DNA from 3 places in the Paraglaciecola sp. G1-13 genome. Region 2 is predicted to be linked to each of the others. Evidence: predicted binding sites of a transcription regulator. Region 2 holds the regulator's gene; each other region holds the start of a gene.
What was found. The regulator FliA, encoded in region 2, starts transcription of late flagellar genes. The targets are predictions, from matches to a motif close to CTAAAGNTNNNNNNNNNNNNGCCGATA.

Region 1 (7,506 bases), 2.1 Mb from region 2:
TACAAAGTGGCTTTGACGTGGCTGATGATTATATTGTTGAGCAATGCGTAGCGAACGACTTGGTGATCACCGCCGACATACCGTTTGCCGCCGAGGTCATTGCTAAGGGCGCTCATGCGCTCAACCCACGTGGTGAGCTTTACACCAAAGAAAGTATCGGTAGCATATTGAATATTCGTGACTTCATGGACACCATGCGTAGCAGCGGCGTTCAAACAGGTGGTCCTGGCGCTTATGGCAACAAAGAGAAACAAGCGTTTGCCAATAATCTAGATAGGTTACTGGCTCAGCGATAGGTTTGTGGGTGGCTAATACCAAGGCCGCTTTTAGCTTTACTGAGTAGCAATAAAGCGGCTTAATAGATTGGGAATAGAGGGCTTTTACTGTGCCAAGAAAGTGTGTGCTTTAGCGATTATACCCGCGTCATCCATTCCAATTTCAGCATACATCTCAGTTTGGGTGCCCTGCATTATAAACTCATCAGGCAAACCGATTTGCAGTAAGCGACTGGTGTGTACTGTACTCAGTAGGTATTCAGCCACCGCGCCGCCAGCACCACCTGTGGTAGCGCCATCTTCAAGGGTAATAAGCAGTTCATGATCTTTGGCTACATTGGCCACCGCTTCAGTATCCAAGGGCTTGACGAAGCGCATATCAATCACAGTGGCATTGAGTACTTCAGCGGCTTTTTCTGCATAAGGCAGTAACACGCCAAAATTCAAGATAGCGACTTTTTCGCCTTGGCGTATGGTTCTGCTTTTACCGATTTCTAATGCTTGCATGGTGTTATCGGGCTTAACCCCTGTGCCTGAACCTCTTGGGTATCTGACTGCAGCCGGTTTGTTCAGCTTGTGTCCTGTGTATAGCATTTGGCGACATTCATTTTCATCCGCAGGTACCATGATAACCATGTTCGGAATACAGCGTAAAAATGGGATATCGAATGCGCCTTGGTGCGTTGGCCCGTCAGCACCGACTAAACCTGCGCGGTCAATAGCGAACAACACGGGTAAGTTTTGCAAAGCCACATCGTGGATCAGCTGATCGTAGGCGCGCTGCAAAAACGTCGAGTAAATAGCCACTACGGCATTTTGGCCTTCTTTGGCAAGGCCCGCAGCGAATGTCACTGCGTGTTGCTCGGCAATGGCGACGTCAAAATATTGTGCTGGGAATTTTTGTGAAAACTCGACCATACCTGAGCCTTCGCGCATGGCAGGGGTAACAGCCATTAAATTCGGATCTTGTTGTGCCATGTCACACAACCAACGGCCAAAAATGTTTGAAAACGTTGGATCGCTCGGCGCAGCCTTAGGCAAACCATCAGCAGATGGGTTGAATTTAGGCACGGCATGAAATTTAATCGGGTCTTTCTCGGCTAGCTCATAGCCTTTACCTTTTTTGGTGACCACGTGAAGAATTTGCGCCCCTTTGATGTTGCGCATGTTTTTCAATGTGTCGACCACACCGTTTACATCGTGACCATCAATCGGCCCAATGTAATTAAACCCTAATTCTTCGAAGATAGTGCCTGGTACTACCATGCCTTTGATATGTTCTTCGGCTCGGCTGGCGAACTCTTTGATAGGCGGAACGCTGCTGAGGAGTTTCTTGCCGCCGTCACGAATAGAGTTAAAGAAGTTACCTGTAAGTAAACGGGCTAGGTGACTGTTTAATGCCCCCACATTCTCTGAAATTGACATCTCGTTATCATTTAAAATAACCAGCATGTCTTTATCGATGTCACCGCCATGATTTAGCGCTTCAAATGCCATACCTGCGGTCATTGCGCCATCACCGATAACGGCAACGACCTTTCTACCCAATGCTTCTTTTTCTGCAGCAACGGCCATACCTACTGCAGCGCTGATGGAGGTAGATGAGTGACCTACGGCAAAGGTATCGTACTCACTTTCGTTCGGCCAAGGGAAAGGGTGCAAACCGTTCTTTTGGCGAATGGTAGGCATACGATCACGACGGCCTGTCAAAATCTTATGGGGATAAGCTTGATGGCCCACATCCCAGATAAGGCGGTCGAACGGGGTGTTGTAAACATAATGCAGGGCGACGGTTAATTCGACTGTGCCCAACCCAGAGGCAAAATGACCACTACTTTGGCTTACGCTGGTTAACAAATATTGACGTAATTCTTTGGCGACTTGCTTTAGTTTGTCTTGAGGAAGCTCTCGCAATTGCTCGGGCGTGTCCGCTAAAGCCAGAAGCGGGTAGTGGGCTAAATCCAGGGTCATGAGGTACGTTTCTACTATTATTATTGGATGATGTATCGTTCGTAATCAATGATTACGATGAATGACGAAATCGGTAAATGATTTCAACACCTGTGTATTGTAAGGTAAAGCGTCCAAAGCTTGAAGCGCTTCTTGATGAAGTTGAGCGAGATAGCCCTGAGCACCTTCTAAACCAAGCAGTGCAGGATAGGTACTTTTATTCTGCTCTTGGTCTGAACCTTGGGGTTTACCTAAGGTTTGTGAATCACCGACCACATCCAAAATATCGTCCTGCACCTGAAACGCCAAACCAATGGTGGACGCATATTGCTGCAATAGCGTTTTGCTTTCATCGCTAACTGACGGGCACAACGCGGATGCCATTTTTACCGCTGCAGTGATAAGCGCCCCGGTTTTTTTGCTATGCAGCAACTCCAGTTGTGTTTGAGTGATCAGCTTATTGGTGGACGCTAAATCAATTCCTTGTCCGCCACACATGCCGTCGTAACCAGATGCTTGACCTAAAATACGCACCAATTCGATACGTTGCACATTGGCAAAATCTGATAATGGGTAATTAACGATGATCTCAAAGGCCAAAGTTTGCAGGGCATCGCCGGCTAAAATAGCGTTGGCTTCATCAAACTGAATGTGACACGTGGGGTGCCCGCGGCGTAAATCGTCGTCGTCCATCGCAGGCAAATCATCGTGTACCAAGGAATAAGCATGGATGCATTCTAATGCGAGGGCGGGGGCATCAAGATCAGACTGTTCAACCCCTAAAGCTTCGCCGACAGCATACACCAAAAAAGGTCGCATGCGTTTTCCGCCCATTAGCAAGGCGTACTGCATGGCATTTTTTAACGTTGGGGCATGGTCACCAAGGTTGCCAATTTGCGCTTGTAATAAAGCGTCAACGTGTCGATGCACACGCTTCTGTTGAGTCTCAAATGTCATTAGTCTTGGGTATTGTTGGGGTCGAAGTCAGTCAGTGGAGCTTGCTCGTCTTGACCCATTAAGATCTGAACTTTCTGTTCGGCTTGTTTAAGTTTGTTTTGACTATGGCGGGCTAATTGAATGCCTCGCTCAAAGCGCCCTAAAGCGTCTTCTAAACTTAGCTCACCTTCTTCCATTTGATTGACTATGCTATCGAGCTCTTGCATTGATTCTTCAAAGCTTAAGTTTTCGGTTTTTTTGCGACTGGTCATAGGTTTTGCTTCTTTTATATCTTGCTCTTTTGCGAGTTGAGCGCACCTTACCTGAGGGGTAAATAGTGGTCAAACCTTTTTCATGGCGCATAGGGCCAACGTACAAAAGATTGTTCCGAGATAAAGTAATTATCTTACGACGAATGCGTTTATTTGGATTTCTTTAGGCAGGTTTATAGCTAAGTACTATAGATTATTTCAACTTTGTCGATAAAATGATTAACCAAGTCAACAACCTAAATGCACCTCCTGCGAATTTTCGCTTTTTAAAGCAGGCGTTTTTAGAGCTGGGCCATTTGATATTTCGCGTAACACACTTTTTTGATGGGAGTACAATGTGGATTTAGCAACCCTTATAGGCATGATTGGCGCAATCGGCTTCGTGATCATGGCCATGGTGCTGGGCGGTGATTTGGGGATGTTCTTTAACGTTCCATCCATTTTGATTGTGGTCTGCGGTAGTCTTTTTGTCGTTTTATCTCAATTCACCCTTGGGCAATTCTTTGGTGCAGGTAAAGTGGCCGGTAAAGCCTTTATGTTCAAAATCGAATCGCCTGAGTCTCAGATTGAAAAAATCGTTGAAATGGCGGATGCCGCGCGTAAAGGCGGTTTTTTAGCGCTAGAAGAAGCACAAATAGAAAACGAATTTATGCAAAAAGGCGTTGATATGCTGGTTGACGGTCACGATGTGGACGTTGTGCGTGCCACTATGGCCAAAGACATATCTATGACCACAGAGCGGCATGAATTCGGTGCTACTATCTTTAAAGGGATGGGGGATGTTGCTCCCGCCATGGGGATGATTGGTACGCTGATTGGTTTGGTTGCCATGCTGTCAAACATGGATGATCCTAAGTCCATTGGACCAGCAATGGCGGTTGCGCTATTAACAACGCTTTACGGCGCGGTGTTAGCGAACGTTGTGTGTTTGCCTATTGCTGAGAAGCTAGGTAACAGAGCAGTGGAAGAGAAACTAAACCAGAGCTTAATCCTCGATGGCATAATTGGCATAGCCGACGGCCAGAACCCTCGTGTTATTGAAGGTATTTTGAAAAATTATCTTGCAGCCAGTAAGCGCGGTAGCGCGACAGAAGACGCATAACTGATGGAAGACGAATGCCCTAAATGCCCCCCCGCCGGATTACCCGCGTGGATGGGGACATTCGCGGATTTGATGTCACTGTTGATGTGCTTCTTCGTGTTATTGCTGTCGTTTTCAGAAATGGATGTACTGAAGTTCAAACAGATCGCGGGCTCGATGAAGTTTGCGTTTGGCGTTCAAAATAAAATTGAAGTCAAAGATATTCCCAAAGGCACCAGTGTTATCGCCATGGAATTCAGACCGGGTCGACCCGATCCTACCCCTATTGAAACCATTCAGCAGCAAACCATAGAAATGACTCAGCAAATGTTGGAGTTTCAAGCGGGTAATGAAGATTCCGCTGGTGGGCGTCAAAAACAACGCGGTGAACAAAAAGGCGGGGCTGCCCAGCAAACGGCGAGTGAACAATCCAGTGCCAAAACCACAGCGAGTCAAGAAGAAGCCAATAAGCAAATGAAGAAGGTGGCGCAGCAGCTTGAGAAGGAAATTCTTGATGGTGCCATCGAGATGGAGTCACTAGGGCAACAACTGATTATCCGTATTCGTGAGAACGGCTCTTTCTCAGCGGGCTCAGCTTTCTTGCAGCCGCAGTTTAAGCCTATCCTGCGTAAAATTGGAACCTTGTTGGCTGATATGCCTGGGGATATTGAGATATCCGGTCATAGTGACAGTTTGGTTATTTCTAACGAGCTGTATCGTTCTAACTGGGATTTATCAGCTCAGCGCGCAGTTGCGGTAGCTGAGGAGCTACGTAAAGCCCCAGGGTTTGATGAGGGGCGCATGGCGGTCATTGGTAAAGCGGACACCGCCCCATTGTTAGGTGAAGACGATGCTCAAGCAAGAAGCCGCAATCGCCGCGTGGAAATTGCGATTAAACAGGGTAAGGCGAAAGAATCAGAGCCTATCTCGGTCGTAGAATAAGCGGTATTGACCTAAGCGGAGGCAGCAGAGTAGGGCTAGCTTAGTCAATAAATTCAAATCTAAAAAGCGGCACATATGCCGCTTTTTTATTTTCCTCATTTCTGTGTACTAACCTACATTTGTGATTCACAAGAGGGAATACGTGCGCTCTTGTCAAAGAATATAGAGAATTCTGCCACCGTCACGCCAAACTTTTTCATATACGAACGATTCATCATGCGCTGGTCGTCGAGAGCGTACATCCAATCATCAATGGCAAAATCATACTCGGTGCCATCAATGGGCACGGTCAAAGTGTACTGCCAATTAAACGCGCTACCTTGGGATGAGCCAGACGCTTGACCCACAACGTCACCGGCAGTGCCCGTCACTGTTTGGTCTTGCGCGACACTCACCTTCCAAATACGGGTCTGGCGGGTACCGTCGTTAAAGAAAAATGACTCGTGAAGTTGCCCTTTGTTACCTTGCCACGTGGCGACGATGTCAACGCAGAATCGGCGAGTTAGCTTTCCTGAATAGTCTTGCACAATTCCCCAAGCTGTTATTTCACCATCAAAATAGTTTTTGAGTGAAAATGTGGGCCTAGTGTCACGATAATCATCGATAGAGGCACTGCAGCCTGCAAGCAGAGCTACTCCGGCGGTTAATGCCAATGTTTTTAATATCGTCATATACGTTCCTATTGTGATTGGCCTATTAATTTATTACGCAGTTTCGGGTAACTGGCTTTTTTGTCTAGCCAGATGCGCAAAAAATTGACGCCAAAGCTGCGATCATCAATACGCCCAATTTCTTCTTGGTTAAAATAGAAGACGCCACCATCAGTGTGGTTTAAGACAAACAACAGCTCATCGTTTTCCTGAATATCAGGCCATATCGCCGTAAGTTGTGTAAGCCATGGCTGGTAGATTGCTTCACCTAACCCTAGCTTGTTCCATTCATCGGCAGTGGCTTCTACCAGTTCATCTGCCTCAATATCCCGCAAATACTGAATATTTAGGGCGAGAGGACTCTGACTTTCTTGCGTCAGGTCATCACTGGTAAACGTGCCGTCATCACTGTAGAGCGTTGATTGGTATATATCCCAAAATACGACCGACAACTTAGCGCTGCCTACAGGTTTGAGTGCATCAATGGGCGACGCACTTAAGCTCAAAGGCAACAGCAACGCGCTTATAAGTGTATATGTGAGCAACTTTTTCATCGTTTATCGACTAAGTTGTGCATTGTAAGCGGGCTTGCTCAGCACTAGCTGCACCGTACTAATGGTGCGCTCAAGAAAACCGCCTTCGCAATAACTAAAGTAATAGCGCCACATGTTGCCAAAGCGTTCGTCGTAGCCGTCTTTTGCTAGCGCTTCGATATTATCGTTAAACGCTTGATGCCAATGTTGTAAGGTTCTCGCGTAATCCAGACCGATGTCATGCAGATCGCGGATCATCATATCGGTATGTTTTTTCAGATGTTGATTGATTAAAAGCTGTGAGGGTAAAAAACCGCCGGGGAAAATATGCTTTTGAATAAAATCAACACTCTTAGCGTAACTGTTCAAGCGTTGGTCACTGATGGTGATCGCTTGTAACAGCATAATGCCGTCTTTTTTGAGCAAGTTTGAGCACTGCTGAAAGAAAGTGGGTAAGTACTCTTTGCCTACTGCTTCAATCATTTCAATGGAGACCAGTTTGTCGTATTGGCCTTCAAGCAAGCGATAGTCTTTTTTCAGCAATGTAATATGCTGCTCTAGATTTTCCCGAGCCACCCATTGTTCGGCAAACTGATATTGCTCCTCTGAAATAGTGGTCGTGGTCACTTTGCAACCGTAGTGTTTGGCTGCATACACAGCTAGACCACCCCAGCCGGTACCAATTTCAAGAAGGTGATCGTCTTCGGTCAGCTGTAACTTCTCACAAATTGTTTTTAGTTTATGTTGTTGCGCCTGATGTAAATCTGCATCTTGATGAGGATAGATTGCCGAGGAGTACATCATGGTTTGATCTAAGAAGCGTGTATAAAGCTTGTTGCCTAGATCATAATGATCTGCGATGTTTTT
Region 2 (7,506 bases):
ATTAGGTAATCGCCAAGCCTTATACATCACCAGTGGTATTTTGTTTGTCATGGGTATAGTGCCGGGCATGCCGCATGTGGCTTTCTTGGGGTTTAGTGCGTTAGTGGGCGGATATGCTTATTACCAGCACTGGAGCGAAAAGAAATTGGCCTCACAGCCGGAAGTATTGGCGCCTGAAAAAGAACGTGGCGCACCAAAACCTGCTGAAATCAAAGAACTAGGTTGGGATGACGTGCAACACGTTGACACCATTGGTTTAGAAGTAGGTTACCGCTTGATCCCGCTGGTAGATAAATCACAAGGCGGCGAGTTATTGACACGTATTAAAGGGGTTCGTAAGAAGTTGTCTCAAGAGCTTGGCTTTCTTATTCCCCCAGTTCATATTCGCGATAATTTAGATTTAAGTCCTAACAATTACACCATATCCATGTTGGGGGTCTCTGTTGGCGAAGCCGAAATCAGCCACGACGACGAACTGGCGATTAACCCAGGTCAGGTATTTGGCAAATTAGACGGAACCGTTACAAAAGATCCTGCATTTGGCTTAGATGCCGTTTGGATCCGCTCGAACCAACGTGAGCATGCACAAACGTTAGGTTACACCGTTGTGGATAGCGCCACGGTTGTCGCGACTCACCTAAGTCAACTTCTGACTAATAATGCCTATCAACTACTTGGTCATGAAGAGGTTCAGCAATTGCTGGACATGCTTGCCAAGCAAAGCCCTAAATTAGTCGAAGGTTTAGTGCCTGATATTTTGTCACTTAGTACCGTGGTTAAAGTGCTGCAAACGCTATTGTACGAAGGCGTGCCTATCCGTGATTTACGCACCATTGTACAAACCTTGTGTGAATATGGACCTAAGAGTCAAGATCCTGATGTATTAGTGTCGGCGCTGCGTATCTCGCTTAAGCGCCTAATCATTCAAGAGATCAATGGCGGACAAGCTGAGTTACCAGTCATAACTTTGGCGCCAGAGTTGGAACAGATGTTGCACCAGTCATTACAAGCCGGTGGAGGGGATGGCGCAGGAATAGAACCTGGTTTAGCTGAACGTTTACAAAAGTCACTAAATGATGCTTCTCAACAGCAAGAATTAGCGGGCGAACCTGCGGTGTTACTTACTTCAGGTATGTTGCGCCCTGTGTTATCAAGGTTCTTGAAACACGCAGTACAAGGTTTGCATGTGTTGTCATATCAAGAAATTCCAGATGACAAACAAATTAAAATAGTCAGTGCGGTGGGTCAATAGTCCGTCACCAGATGCAAGTAGCAAGGGGTAAATTGTGAAAATTAGACGCTTTTATGGCAAAGACATGCGCGAAGCTTTGAAACAAGTCAAAGACGAGTTAGGCGATGACGCAGTCATCATGTCCAACAAAAAGCTAAGCAATGGTGTGGAAATTGTCGCTGCATATGACAAAGAGCCAGCTGCAAGCCCTAAGCGCGCCGAGTCCAGTTTGACGTCTGCACCGAAGCCCAGAGCAGAATCCACTCCTACCCTCAGTGAAATCATCGGTGACAGCGGACCGGATAGCCTTAGAGCATTGCTTGAAAAACAAATTCAAGCAAAAGAGTCAGCTCATCAATTGAGTCAGCCTGTTGCTCAGCCTGCAAAGCCTCAAAATGTAACAAGTCAGCCGCAACGCCAAACGCAGGCGCAACCAGAAGTACCCAACGTACCGCATCAGCAAGACGCATTAAATGAAATGCGTCAAGAGCTAGCCTCTTTGCGTAATGTGCTTCAGTTCCAAGTGGCTGGTCTTTTGCAACAAGACAAAGGACGAAACCATCCTTTACACGGCTATTTAACCAACAAGTTACAAAAGATGGGTATCAGTGAAGCTCTGGCCAATGAAGTGGTTTCTTATACCCCGGCAGATACTGATGAGCGTCAGGCTTGGTTGTTTTTATTAAAACTGCTGGCTAATCGCATACAAACTGAAGAAAGTAACTTACTGACCAAAGGCGGCATCGCAGTTTTAATGGGCCCTACTGGGACGGGAAAGACAACGACTGTGGCAAAACTTGCCGCACAAGCTGCGCAAAAATACGGTGCTCAAAACGTCGGCTTGATCACCATTGACAGCTATCGAATCGCTGCTTACGAGCAAATTTCTACCTATGCCAGAATTATTGGTTGCTCGGTGAAAAAAGCGCAGAACGCTGAAGAGTTATCAGATCTGTTATTCCAGTTTAGGAATAAGCGACTTATACTTATTGATACTGCAGGGTTTGGGCAAAGAGATGTTAGACTGATCAAGCAGTTAGAAACGTTGAAGCAGAGTACAACGGCGAATATCAGCAGTTATTTGGTCATGCAAGCCAACAGTCAATATCAAGTTATGCAGCAAACCATTGCTGCTTACAAACAGATTTCTTTACAGGGTTGTATTTTCACCAAAATAGATGAATGCTACAGTCTTGGAGAGGCAATTAGTGCGGCCATCGAGCACAAATTGTCCGTGAGCTTTATTACCGATGGCCAAAAGGTTCCGGAAGACTTGAAAGTGGCAGATGCAAAATTTTTAATAACCAGCGCCGCTAAGCTTTATAAAAAGCACGTATTAATTCATACTAGTGGTAACTCACTAAATAACGCAGCAGTGGCAGTATGATTGAGGACCAAGCGAGTAGCTTAAGAAGAATGAATCAATCTCGATTAATTAAAGTGATCGCCGTTACCGGTGGTAAGGGCGGCGTGGGTAAAACCAACGTCACGTTAAATACCGCGATCTCTATGGCCCAGCAGGGTAAGAGAGTCATGGTATTAGACGCAGATTTAGGCTTAGCCAACGTGGATGTGTTACTTGGCTTACGTGTGGTGAAAAACCTTTCACATGTATTGTCAGGGGAATGCACTCTAGACGAAGTCCTTGTTGAAGGTCCCCACGGGATTAAAATTGCGCCAGCAACCTCTGGCAGTCAGTCAATGACTGAACTCACTCCAACCGAACATGCCGGCTTAATTAGAGCATTCAGTGAGCTGCGCTCGCAGATTGACGTATTAATCGTTGATACTGCGGCAGGTATTTCAGATATGGTTTTAAGTTTTTCACGTGCCTCGCAAGATATTCTAGTGGTAGTGTGTGATGAACCTACATCTCTCACAGATGCCTATGCATTGATCAAAATTTTGAATAAAGAGCACGGTGTTTTTCGTTTTAAAATTGTCGCCAATATGGTGCGCAATATGCGAGAAGGACAAGAGCTGTTCAATAAGTTAACAAAAGTCACCGACCGCTTTTTAGACGTGGCCTTGGAACTAGTCGCCACAGTACCGTTTGATGAAAATATTCGTAAGTCGGTTCGTAAGCAAAAAGCGATTGTTGAAGCATATCCAACTTCGCCAGCGGCTATCGCTATTAAAAAGCTAGCTCAACAGGCAGCAGGTTGGCCAGTGCCGTCTCAGCCAGGAGGGCATTTAGAGTTCTTCCTTGAGCAGTTGGTGGCCAAAAAAGCCGTGGGCGATATTCGGTGAACAGTAAGGCCGCTGCGTATCAGCAGTTAGATGACAGAAATGCACTGGTGGAGCGTCATGCTCCATTGGTAAAGCGCATTGCTCATCATCTTATTGCCCGCCTACCCGCCAGCGTATTGGTCGACGATCTCATTCAAGCCGGTATGATTGGTTTACTTGAAGCGTCTCGTAACTTCGATGGCACCAAAGGTGCGAGTTTTGAGACCTTTGCAGGTATTCGAATTCGCGGCTCTATGCTTGACGAAATTCGAAAAGGTGATTGGACACCACGCTCTGTGCATAAAAATGGCCGTGCGATAACGGATGCCATTAATAAAGTTGAGCGTGAGACAGGCCGTGACGCCAGAGATGTAGATATAGCCAAAAAACTTGAAGTGAGCATTGAGCAATATCACCAAATGCTCGGTGAAGTGAATGCAGGTAAAATTATTGGCATGGAAGATTTAGGGGTATCGGAAGATGTGGTGACAACAGAGCAAACTAAAGGCTCTGATACTCCGTTTGAAGATTTGCTCCAAGGCTCTTTTCAAAAAGCCTTAGCCCATGCCATTACAACCTTACCTGAGCGTGAAGCAATTGTATTATCATTGTACTATGACGAAGAATTGAATCTACGTGAAATAGGTGAAGTTCTAGACGTGAGTGAATCACGTGTTAGCCAAATACACAGCCAAGCTATGCTAAAACTAAAAAGTAAAATGCAGACTTGGCGTATTGAAGAATAAACAAATAACATATAAATGTTTTGATTTTGCCTCGAGCGGAGAAAGTTTTGGATAAGAATATGAAAATTTTGGTTGTTGATGATTTTTCGACAATGCGTCGCATCATCAAGAACCTATTGAAAGATCTAGGTTTTACTAATATTCAAGAAGCGGATGATGGCAGTACCGCATTGCCTATGCTTCAACAAGGTGATTTTGATTTTGTAGTGACTGACTGGAACATGCCAGGCATGCAAGGAATTGATTTATTGCGGGCAATCCGTGCTGATGAAAACCTTAAACACACACCAGTGTTAATGGTAACGGCAGAAGCCAAAAAAGAACAAATTGTAGCGGCGGCGCAGGCTGGTGTTAATGGGTATGTTATCAAACCATTTACTGCTGCGACCCTTAAAGAGAAGTTGGCCAAGATATTTGAACGCTTAGGTTAGTCAGGCTTTTCTCAACGATAAGGAAGGCCTTATGACCTCACATCCAGCCCCCATGAAGCTAGAAGATGCAAAGCAATTAGTCGCTTTACTTGAAAGTGGTAACAATCAAGGCGCTCAGCAGCTTCTCGATAGTGTCAATGACACCAATTCTGTCGAACTGTTCGAAGAGGTGGGTAAATTAACTCGCCAACTTCATGATTCTTTGAATAACTTTCAACTCGATGAACGTATTGCTAATTTAGCGAATGAAGAGATCCCTGACGCTAAAACACGGCTCACGTATGTTATTGAAACCACTGAGCAAGCCGCGAATCGCACGATGGACTTAGTCGATGATTGCATGCCCATTGCCGAAAAGCTCAATTCTGAAATGAACGAAATCATTCCTGAGTGGAAGAAGCTTTTTAATCGTCAGTTAGAGCTGGGCGAATTCAATGCCCTGTGCAGGCGCCTCGACACGTTTTTAGAAGAGGGGAAGGACGAGTCTGGAAAATTAAACGCATTATTAACCGAGATGCTACTAGCTCAAGGCTATCAGGACATCACAGGGCAAATTATTCGCCGGGTCATTGAACTAGTTAAAGAAGTAGAAGACAGCCTAGTGCATATGTTAACGATGTTCGGTGGATCAGAGTCAACGGAAATTCCTCATATATCTGATAAACAAGCCGATAGTGTTAAAGCGGAAGGCCCAATTCTCGATGCAGCTAACCGTGATGACGTCGCATCTAATCAAGATGATGTTGATGATTTACTGTCAAGTTTAGGATTTTAGAGGCGTTACAATATGGGGTTTGATGTTGACGAGGAGATCCTTCAGGATTTTTTAGTAGAAGCGGGTGAAATACTAGAGCAGCTTCAAGAACAGCTGGTTGAGTTGGAAAATAATCCGCAAGATTCGGATTTACTGAATGCGATTTTCAGAGGCTACCATACGGTTAAAGGTGGCGCGGGCTTTCTTTCGTTAACCGAATTAGTCGATATTTGTCACGGCGCTGAAAACGTATTCGATGTCATGCGTAATGGCCAACGTTCATTAACGCCAGAGTTAATGGATATTATTCTTCAAGCAACCGACGAAGTCGTCGCCATGTTTGAAGATGTAAAATCGAACAAACCCTTGGTAGCAGCAGAGCAATCGTTATTAGATACATTGCATCGCCTGAGTAAGCCAGAGGCGCAAGACCAAGTTGCTGCGCCTCCAATTATCGAAACTCCAGTAATCGAGGCGCCCAGTGAAGCGGCATCTCAGCCTAAAACAAATTCGGATGACTTTGACGAATCCGAGTTTGAGGCCTTGCTTGATGAACTTCACGGTGAAGGTAATCCCGTTGGAGGAGCATCGCAATCACCATCAAATAAGCCGCCACAATCCACAGAGTCTTCCAGTGGCGCTGATATGAGTAGTGATGGTGACGATATTAGTGACGATGAGTTTGAAGCGTTACTCGATCAGCTCCATGGAGAAGGGCAGTTTGGCGGCTCTCAAGACGCTCCCTCTGAATCGACTGACGCGCCCGTAGCAAGCACAAATTCTGAATCAGAAGATATCAGTGATGATGAATTCGAAGCGTTACTCGATCAGCTCCATGGTAAAGGGCAAGGGCCTGTTACCAAAAAAGAAGCTAACGGAGAAACAAGTAAAGCGCCAAACACTCCAGTAACGTCGGCAGTATCTGATAACACGCCGTCGCAATCCGCAAGTGAAAAAGCCACTGATAAAAGTAACGACACTAAGTCGAGTGCGCCCAGCATTGCCTCTAGCCAAGCCAATATACCTGCCAAAAGCCCTGGGGCGGCGGACAAGTCGGCTGTTTCTAAGCGTGAGGAAAAGCGTCCCGCAGCACCACAGCCGGAAACGACGGTTAGGGTGGATACTAAGCGCTTAGACCAAATCATGAATATGGTAGGTGAGTTGGTATTAGTGCGTAACAGGTTGCTTAGTTTAGGTTTATCCGTCAACGACGAAAGTATGTCAAAAGCGATTGCTAATTTAGACGTGGTCACCGGCGATTTGCAAGGCGCCGTGATGAAAACGCGCATGCAGCCCATCAAAAAAGTGTTTGGGCGTTTTCCTCGAGTCGTGCGTGACTTAGCGCGCACCTTGAAGAAAGAAATTACCCTTGAACTAGAGGGTGAAGAAACAGATTTAGACAAAAATTTAGTCGAGGCCCTTGCTGATCCTTTGGTGCATCTAGTACGAAATTCAGTGGATCATGGTATAGAAATGCCAGCGGATCGGGTCGCAGCGGGCAAGCCATCTTTAGGTACGGTAAAGCTATCAGCTTCTCAAGAAGGTGATCATATTTTGCTGAGCATAGTCGATGACGGTAAAGGCATGGACCCTGATAAGCTTAAAGAAATAGCTATTTCTCGAGGCGTATTAGATGCTGATGCCGCGGCTCGAATGACAGATGAAGAAGCATTCAATTTAATTTTCGCTCCGGGTTTCTCGACCAAAACTGAAATATCCGAAGTGTCAGGCCGCGGCGTTGGTATGGACGTGGTGAAAACCAAAATTAACCAGCTAAATGGTACGGTCAATATCGATTCTGTGCTGGGCAAAGGCACCACGCTAGAAATTAAAGTGCCACTGACTTTGGCAATATTACCGACTCTTATGATAGTGGTTGGCGATCAAACCTTCGCATTACCATTAGGCTCGGTAAACGAAATTATCAACATGGATATGAGTAAAACCAATACAGTTGATGGCCAATTAACAAAAATCGTTCGTTCCAAAGCGATCCCATTATTCTATTTACGCGAGTGGTTAGTACGCAAAAATGCTAAGCCAATCCCGCTAGATCGCGCTAAGGGACATGTTGTTGTCGTGCAAATTGGTACCCAGCAACTCGGTTTTGTGGTT
Region 3 (7,506 bases), 1.2 Mb from region 2:
TTTGAGTATTACGCCCCAGAAATGGAAGAGCAAACGACGTGGCGCTTAGAGATGATCCGTCAGTTGCGTACAGACTTCGCTGAGCGAAAATTGCAATTGTGGTATCAGCCGCAAATTGACTTAGTGACTCAAGATATCATTGGTATGGAAGCGCTACTTCGTTGGCCTTCTTCTGATGGGGGATTCGTCTCTCCCGCGGTATTTGTACCACTGGCAGAATACTCAGGCTTAATCATAGATATTGGTGCGTGGGTTATGCAAGAGTCATGTGAAAAGCTGCGTTTGCTAACAGAAGCAGGATTCAAAGGCTTGCGCATGGCAGTCAATATATCTATGCCTCAATTTCGTGATCCTGCGTTTATAAACTTGGTTAAAAAAGCAATTATAAACAATGATTTAGAGCCTGATTGCATAGAGTTAGAAATCACTGAAAGCATTGTGATGGATGAACCCCAATTGGTGGTTGAAGCACTGAATGAACTCAAAGAGTTTGGCGTTAAGGTAGCCCTTGATGATTTTGGTACAGGCTTTTCGTCAATGAGTTATTTACAACAGCTACCGCTTGATCGCTTGAAAGTTGATAGAGCGTTTGTTAGTGAAATAAGCCCCAATAAATCGGCCTTTATTGCTGAAACCATCGTCACACTTGGGACAAAACTCGGTCTGAGGACGATTGCTGAAGGTATTGAAAAGCCAGAGCAAGCCAACTATTTACTCAAGCTTGGTTGTGATGAAGCCCAAGGCTTTATGTATGCTAAACCAATGCCTTTTGGTGAATTGCTGACATTTATAGGGCAACGCAAAAGGGGCCAATCCCTGTAGACACTAGATAATCTTAGCGATGGCGTGCTGCATCGCTGATACTACTTGCTGCTCAAACCAAGGGTTTTTCTTCAACCATATGTTATTCCTTGGAGACGGATGGGGCAAAACGAAAAACCTTGGTTGGTACGCCTGCCAATCTTTTACTCTCTCCGTCAACGATCGCTTATCCTGTAAGTAATAGTTTTGAGCATATTGACCAACCAATAAAACATGTTTGATTTGCATGGAGTTTATGAGGCGCTCATGCCAAAGGGGCGCGCATTCTTTACGCGGCGGCTTGTCACCACTTGACGCTTTTCCAGGATAACAAAATGCCATCGGCAGAATTGCAATATTGTCTGGATTGTAAAACTGCTGAACGTCTAGATTCAGCCATTTCCTCAAGCGTTCGCCCGAAGCATCATTCCAAGGCTTGTTCGTTTCGTGTGCTTTGATACCAGGAGCCTGACCTACGATAAGTATCTTTGAGCGCTGATTTCCTTGAATGATTGGACGAGGGCTCAGGGGCAAATGTGCTTTGCATACTTGGCATTTTTTAGCGTCGTCAAAGTCGGTGATTTAATATTCCTTCCAAAAAATACAGTTTTGTCATATTATTGTCATAATCCTGTGGTTTAAGAGTCGATTTGTTTCCACGTTGGATTGCGATGCTTAGCGCTTTGTTAAGCGATTTATCGAGGAAATCATTATGTTAAGAATCAAATCATTTATCATTGTCGGCATTTTAAGCGCATTCGGTGCGGCATCAGCGCAAGCTGAAACTCAGAACAACAGATTATTTGACTGCATGGAATCAACCACATTTGCTATTGACGGTTCATGTATCGCTAGCAAAATTCAACAAAATGTTAAGTTTCGTGAAATGCAGTCAGACATCACTCAAAGAACGCAAGTGCAAGACGCCAATGCAATCGCGACAATCCAATTTTTTGAAAAAGACATGCGTATCAATGTCATTGCCCACAAAGATGCATTAGCTGAGTCAGAGTTATTAGTGCTCAACGTCGCTGAGTAATAAGGCTGTGTTAGGTTAACCAAATACCTGAATCGTTCAATGTAGTGATAAGTTCACATTGAACGGTTATTTTTAGCCTTTAACTTACTGTTTGGCTAAGTCAATTTTTTAATACTTCAGTTATTCCACTTCTTATAAAACCACTTTATCTATCATACAAAAAAGCCCCCTTGTGGGAGCTTTAGAATACTAAGCCATTTGATATTTTACTTGATACAGCTGCAGCCATTTTTGCTTTCGTAACTCTAAATTGTATTTGAGTTCGCGGTATTTAAAATCTAGTTCTAGTTTCTCGTAATTACGCTTCAATTTATGTTTGCGAATTTCCATTAAGCGTTTTTTAGTGGCGTACATTTCGCCCATTTTATGCAAGATTGCATCATATTCCTGCTGTAAACTATGTAATATCTCATCGGCATTTGGAAGCACAGATAACTTCTGTTGTGCGCGCTGCAATTGCATCGCCATCTTCGCTTTCTCAATACGTTCTTCTGGGCAGCGGCGTAAGTTTTTGGTCCAGCCTATAAACGACAGCCCTCGTATTAGCCATTTAGTTGGATCAAACTGCCACCATTTAATGCCATTGCGGTAATCATATTCAAATATGTGGTGGTAATTATGGTACCCCTCACCAAAAGTGAAAAAAGCTAAAATGTCATTATCGCGGGCTGTATTTTTATCTGTATAAGGTTGACGTCCCCAAATATGGGCAAGAGAATTAATAAAAAACGTCACATGATGGACAACCACTAGGCGGAAAAAACCAGCAAGCAACACCATACCAAGCACATCACCATTCAACCAACCTAATGCCATTGGAATGCCAAAGTTAGAAATAAGCATGATGGGAAGGTAGTACTTATGCTGCCATACAACGACCTTGTCTTTTTGAAGGTCTTTACAATTACTATAATCAGAATAGCGGTGTATCTGATATTCGCGAAGCATCCAACCCATGTGTGAATACCAAAAGCCACGCTTGGCCGAATACGGGTCTTTATCGTTGTCGTCCACATGCCTGTGGTGGATCCTGTGATCAGAAACCCAATGTAATATGCTGTTTTGAAGGGCCATTGCTCCGCCAATAGCCAGTACGACTCTGACAAAGGTATTCGCTTCATAGGCTTTATGCGCCCACAGCCTGTGGTACCCAGCGGTGATAGACATCCCTGAGAAGTAAATAAGAATAATACACGCAGCGATCTCTGCGCCATCAAACCCTTGGGTTAGAGCAACGTAAGGCACAAGAAAGAGTGCGACTAGTCCAGTAATCACAAAGACTAAAACATTAGTGAGAATTAAACGGGGTTTTTCCATTACAAAAAGCAGTACTTTATTCAGCTTACACTTGTACGCTAATTTATCTAGCAAACGCGTATTTAGCAAGCTATTTCTTGTATTGAACCTTATTACTTCGTGCTGATTCGCGTTAAATATGGATAATATAAAGGAATTAATATTCAAAAGGGGCGTAACGTGAGTCGTCAAGAACAAAAGCTTAAGACGAGACGAACCATTATAGATGCAGCTTTTAGTTTACTGGACGAGCAAAGAAGTTTGTCTAGTATCAGCTTGCGTGAAGTAGCTCGCGCCGCTGGCATCGCACCGACCTCATTTTATCGACATTTCAAAGACATTGACGAGCTTGGTTTAACATTAGTCGATGAGGCTGGCTTAAACTTAAGGCAGTTGATGCGTCAGGCTCGATTGCGGATTGCCTCAGGTGGGGGAGTGATAAACACGTCGGTGGATACGTTTATGGAGTTCATTTGCGCCCATAGCAATGTTTTCCGGTTGCTGCTTCGTGAGCATACCGGAACGTCTTTGGCATTTCGTGCCGCTGTATTACGGGAAATTCAGCACTTTATTGTTGAGCTAACAGATTACACTATGAGCACAACAGGGTTGCCCTATCAGTATGCGAACTTACAAGCAGAAGCTATGGTTAAACTTGTTTTTAGTGCGGGCGCAGAAGCGTTGGATTCAGGCGCTGAACAACAAGCAGTGTTGGCTCAGCGCGTTAAGTTGCAGTTGCGATTTATCGCTAATGGGGCGAAAGAGGCCGCCGGCGTTTAGCGCTTTTGCAAGTAAACTCCTGATTCCACATGATGTGTATATGGAAATTGATCGAAAAGAGCAAATCGGACTACATTATGTGTTTCGCTCAATACTGCCAAATTATTATTGAGTGTCTCAGGATTACACGAAATATACACAATGTTTTGATACTCTTTGATCATGTCTAGCGTGTCGTCATCAAGGCCAGAGCGCGGGGGATCCACTAAGACTGTTTGGCAATCGTAATCCTGCAAATTGATACCTTCTAAACGCCTAAAGCTGCGTTCATTGTTTAGTGCTTGCACAAATTCTTCGCTCGACATCCTTAAGATAGTCACGTTTTCTATGTTGTTTAAACGGATATTATCTTGCGCAGCAGCAACCGAAGATTTAGATATTTCGGTTGCTAATACTTGTCGAAAATTTTGTGCCAGAGGAAGACTGAAATTCCCTGCACCACAATACAATTCGAGTAAATCGCCTTGGCAATCTTGAGTAACATCTAACGCCCACTCAAGCATTTTGCTGTTTACCCCAGCATTTGGTTGCGTGAAGCTATTTTCAATTTGTTTAAACGTGTAGAGTCGGTCATTCACTGGTAGCGTTTCTATCACATAATCTTTGTCTAACAGCACTTTTTGCTTTTTCGCGCGGCCAATTATGTCGATTTTAAATTCATCTCTTAACAATGCGCGTAATGCTTTTGCTTCTTTTAGCCACTCATCTTCTAAAGGTTTGTGATACACCAAGGTGACTAATATTTCATTGGTTAGGGTACTCAGATAATCGATTTGGAATAACTTTCTACGTAATACTTCGTTCTTTTTTACTAATGACAATAACTTCACCATCACTTCATTGATAACGATACTGGCAGGGGGAAACTGATTTACTGCATACTTTTGCTTTGTTGATTGGTCAAACATGACATGATCTAAGTTATCTCCGTCGTGCCACATCCTGAATTCCGCACGCATCCTATAATTCAGAGGTGCTGATGAAAACGCCTCTAATGCTGGCATCGAAAATGTTTTGAAAGCCTGTTGCACGCTATTAACTTTTTGAGCGAGTTGTTGTTCATAGTCCGCAGGGTTAATTTCGGTTGGGCGCACGGCAATTCTCCAGATGATGTTATTAACGAGCGCGGGATTGTAAGTGTTTTCAGCGCTTGTGCAATATTAGTTTTTGATTGCGATGAATTGTACTAAATTTAGCCAGCATGCGGCCGATAACCTAGTTGAGGAAAGTGAGGTGGCACAAATGAATATTAATGAAATTAAGGCTTTCATGCGTGAAAAGCCGGCGCACTTGGGGGAGGCAAATAGCTTTCAGAACCAATTGCGTGATTCAGGTCTTGAGCAAGCAAGCACACTGGCGGGTGATAAGGCGTCCTTGAGCGGCGCATTATCATCTCATAGTTTTTTTGCAGGCCAAGTATTAACTAATTCCATGAACCACAGTGTATCGGTTGGGGCAAGCAAACTTCAGCTTAGAGTACCCCAGCAAGCTGACGAGGAAGAGACGAATAAAAGTTTATTCGACTTTGAAGAGGTCGCTCGCAATGTGTTGAATTTTGTCGGTGGTGCAATCAAAAATGCTCAGGGAAAAGGCGCTGACGACGATGCTTTGAATGCTCTTTTTGAGCAAGCTCGTTCGGGGGTATTAAAAGGCATTGGCATGGCTGAAAAAGATCTCGCCGGAGTGATGAATGATGACATCAAAAATGGGATTAGCCGAAGCCAAGAATTAATAGATACGGGATTGCAAAAGCTAAGAGATTCGATTTTCTTAGAAACTCAAGAAGCGAGCGATGTCGGCACGTCTAACGTTTCGTTGGAGAATCAAGTGAACTATCAACGCCGTGACACGGGTGAGTTACGTATTCGTACGTTGGATGGTGACGAAGTTAACATTCGCTTTGAAGACTTGGAAAGCTTTGAGTTAAACCAAAAGTTGCTGGTAAAAGTTGAAGAAGAACAAGTGTTTCAGCAGCCAGTAGAGCCATCGAAACCTCAATCGGTAAACAATGCGCAAGATATAGCCGAAAACGACGTGGCTGATGAGCCGAGCCTTGATAGCGCTGAGCAAAAGGGCGTAACGCAATCTTTACTACAAGAAAGCGATGATGCAAGTAACAACGTGACAGCTAAAGTCACCTCAACGCAACGCTATGAGCACATTAGCAGTAATGCACTGTCTTTCACTGTGCAGGGGGAGTTAGACGAAGACGAATTAAAGGCGATAGGTACATTAGTTGCTGACGCCAGCGATTTAGCTGATGAATTCTTCAACGGTGATATTGAGTCAGCATTCAATCAAGCATTAAAGCTGGGATATGATGAAAAAGAGCTAACCGGTTTTGCTTTACAATTAACTAGACAAGAGCAAACCCAATCTATTCAGGCGTATGAATCGGTTTCTCATTTCAGTGAAGATGACCCTAGAGGAGACCCTAATAAGACGGTTAAACCGGTCGCGCATTATCTAGATAAAATGTTGGATGTTTTTGAGCAATCGAGGCAAAAGCTTGAAAGCGGTGAACAGTATGACGATTTGATTAATGGATTGATTAATCAAATGGGCGATGTTCACACACCAGATTTAATTTCTGCAATTCAACGTTTTCATAGTTTTAATCAAAAGCTATTGAATGGTTTACCGTTAAACTTCTCAGGAACTAACCAGAGTGAATAACTCGCTGGAGCGATAAAAGTTCGGAACAAGATAACGTTAGTCACTAAAGGTGACTAACGTTATTTAGAGGTGGGGACTAATCTTCTAAATTTAGCTTTTTAAGCAGCAATACTGCTTGAGTTCGAGTATTAACTTCTAGTTTTCTAAATACTGCACTGATATGCGCCTTAACGGTCGCTTCAGTGACATTTAATTCGTGAGCAATTTGTTTATTTAATAAACCATCATGGATTAGCTTTAACACCTGAAATTGCTTAGGTGTTAATTCTGCAATTCGTTGCGCTAAATTGAGTTCTTCACCATCAATTTGGGCAATCTGTGCTTTTAACTCTTCAGTTAACCAAATTTCACCGCTCATGATTGTTTTCAAGGCATCAGCAATCATCAAAGTAGGGCTGGACTTAGGTACAAAACCTTTTGCGCCGAAGCTCATCACGTACGAAACAACTTCAATAGAGTCACTAGCCGAGACTACTGCGACAGGAATTTCAGGATAATCCTGAGTGACTCGAATTAGACCATAGAAATTCTCACATCCAGGCATGTGCAGATCGAGTAATATTAAATCGATATCTGGGTTTTCATGGAGCGTCATCAATGTAGAGTCGAGCGAGTCGGATTGCAAAATCTCAATATCTTCAAACAGTGGACTTAGTGCACCCACTAAAGCTTCGCGAAATAGCGGATGATCATCTGCAATTAAAAACTTTGCCATTTATTTGCCTTCAATAAATAATTCAATATTAAGTAACAAGACTAATACTTTAGTCTTGATTAATGAAGGGATTAATTAACTTCCCTGCAATTTATGTGACACATTCTATCAGAAGGCGTAAGTATGATGTAACAAATACCTCATGCAGTTTGTTTATATCAGAAAAATTTTTACGATCCTCTTAATCCATGGTGCAAAT

Region 1: the regulator FliA is predicted to act here: its motif matches at 3,620-3,646, upstream of pomA (flagellar motor protein PomA).
Region 3: the regulator FliA is predicted to act here: its motif matches at 5,103-5,129, upstream of AC0L6N_RS18580 (DUF5610 domain-containing protein).

What each region holds. Positions count from the first base shown of each region.
Region 1 is NZ_CM147903.1:1,078,546-1,086,051, forward strand. Features, by position in the region: gene AC0L6N_RS04485 (YaiI/YqxD family protein) at 1-296, shown strand, start outside; gene dxs (1-deoxy-D-xylulose-5-phosphate synthase) at 381-2,246, opposite strand; gene ispA ((2E,6E)-farnesyl diphosphate synthase) at 2,292-3,182, opposite strand; gene xseB (exodeoxyribonuclease VII small subunit) at 3,182-3,433, opposite strand; gene pomA (flagellar motor protein PomA) at 3,771-4,535, shown strand; gene AC0L6N_RS04510 (flagellar motor protein MotB) at 4,539-5,456, shown strand; gene AC0L6N_RS04515 (DUF3833 domain-containing protein) at 5,570-6,127, opposite strand; gene AC0L6N_RS04520 (chalcone isomerase family protein) at 6,136-6,660, opposite strand; gene AC0L6N_RS04525 (class I SAM-dependent methyltransferase) at 6,664-7,506, opposite strand, start outside.
Region 2 is NZ_CM147903.1:3,148,794-3,156,299, reverse strand. Features, by position in the region: gene flhA (flagellar biosynthesis protein FlhA) at 1-1,252, shown strand, start outside; gene flhF (flagellar biosynthesis protein FlhF) at 1,287-2,618, shown strand; gene AC0L6N_RS13390 (MinD/ParA family protein) at 2,615-3,481, shown strand; gene AC0L6N_RS13385 (RNA polymerase sigma factor FliA) at 3,478-4,206, shown strand; gene cheY (chemotaxis response regulator CheY) at 4,254-4,637, shown strand; gene AC0L6N_RS13375 (protein phosphatase CheZ) at 4,669-5,412, shown strand; gene AC0L6N_RS13370 (chemotaxis protein CheA) at 5,425-7,506, shown strand, end outside.
Region 3 is NZ_CM147903.1:4,384,766-4,392,271, reverse strand. Features, by position in the region: gene AC0L6N_RS18610 (bifunctional diguanylate cyclase/phosphodiesterase) at 1-822, shown strand, start outside; gene AC0L6N_RS18605 (uracil-DNA glycosylase family protein) at 826-1,335, opposite strand; gene AC0L6N_RS18600 (hypothetical protein) at 1,514-1,840, shown strand; gene AC0L6N_RS18595 (acyl-CoA desaturase) at 2,030-3,157, opposite strand; gene fabR (HTH-type transcriptional repressor FabR) at 3,317-3,916, shown strand; gene trmA (tRNA (uridine(54)-C5)-methyltransferase TrmA) at 3,913-5,010, opposite strand; gene AC0L6N_RS18580 (DUF5610 domain-containing protein) at 5,159-6,592, shown strand; gene AC0L6N_RS18575 (LuxR C-terminal-related transcriptional regulator) at 6,669-7,307, opposite strand.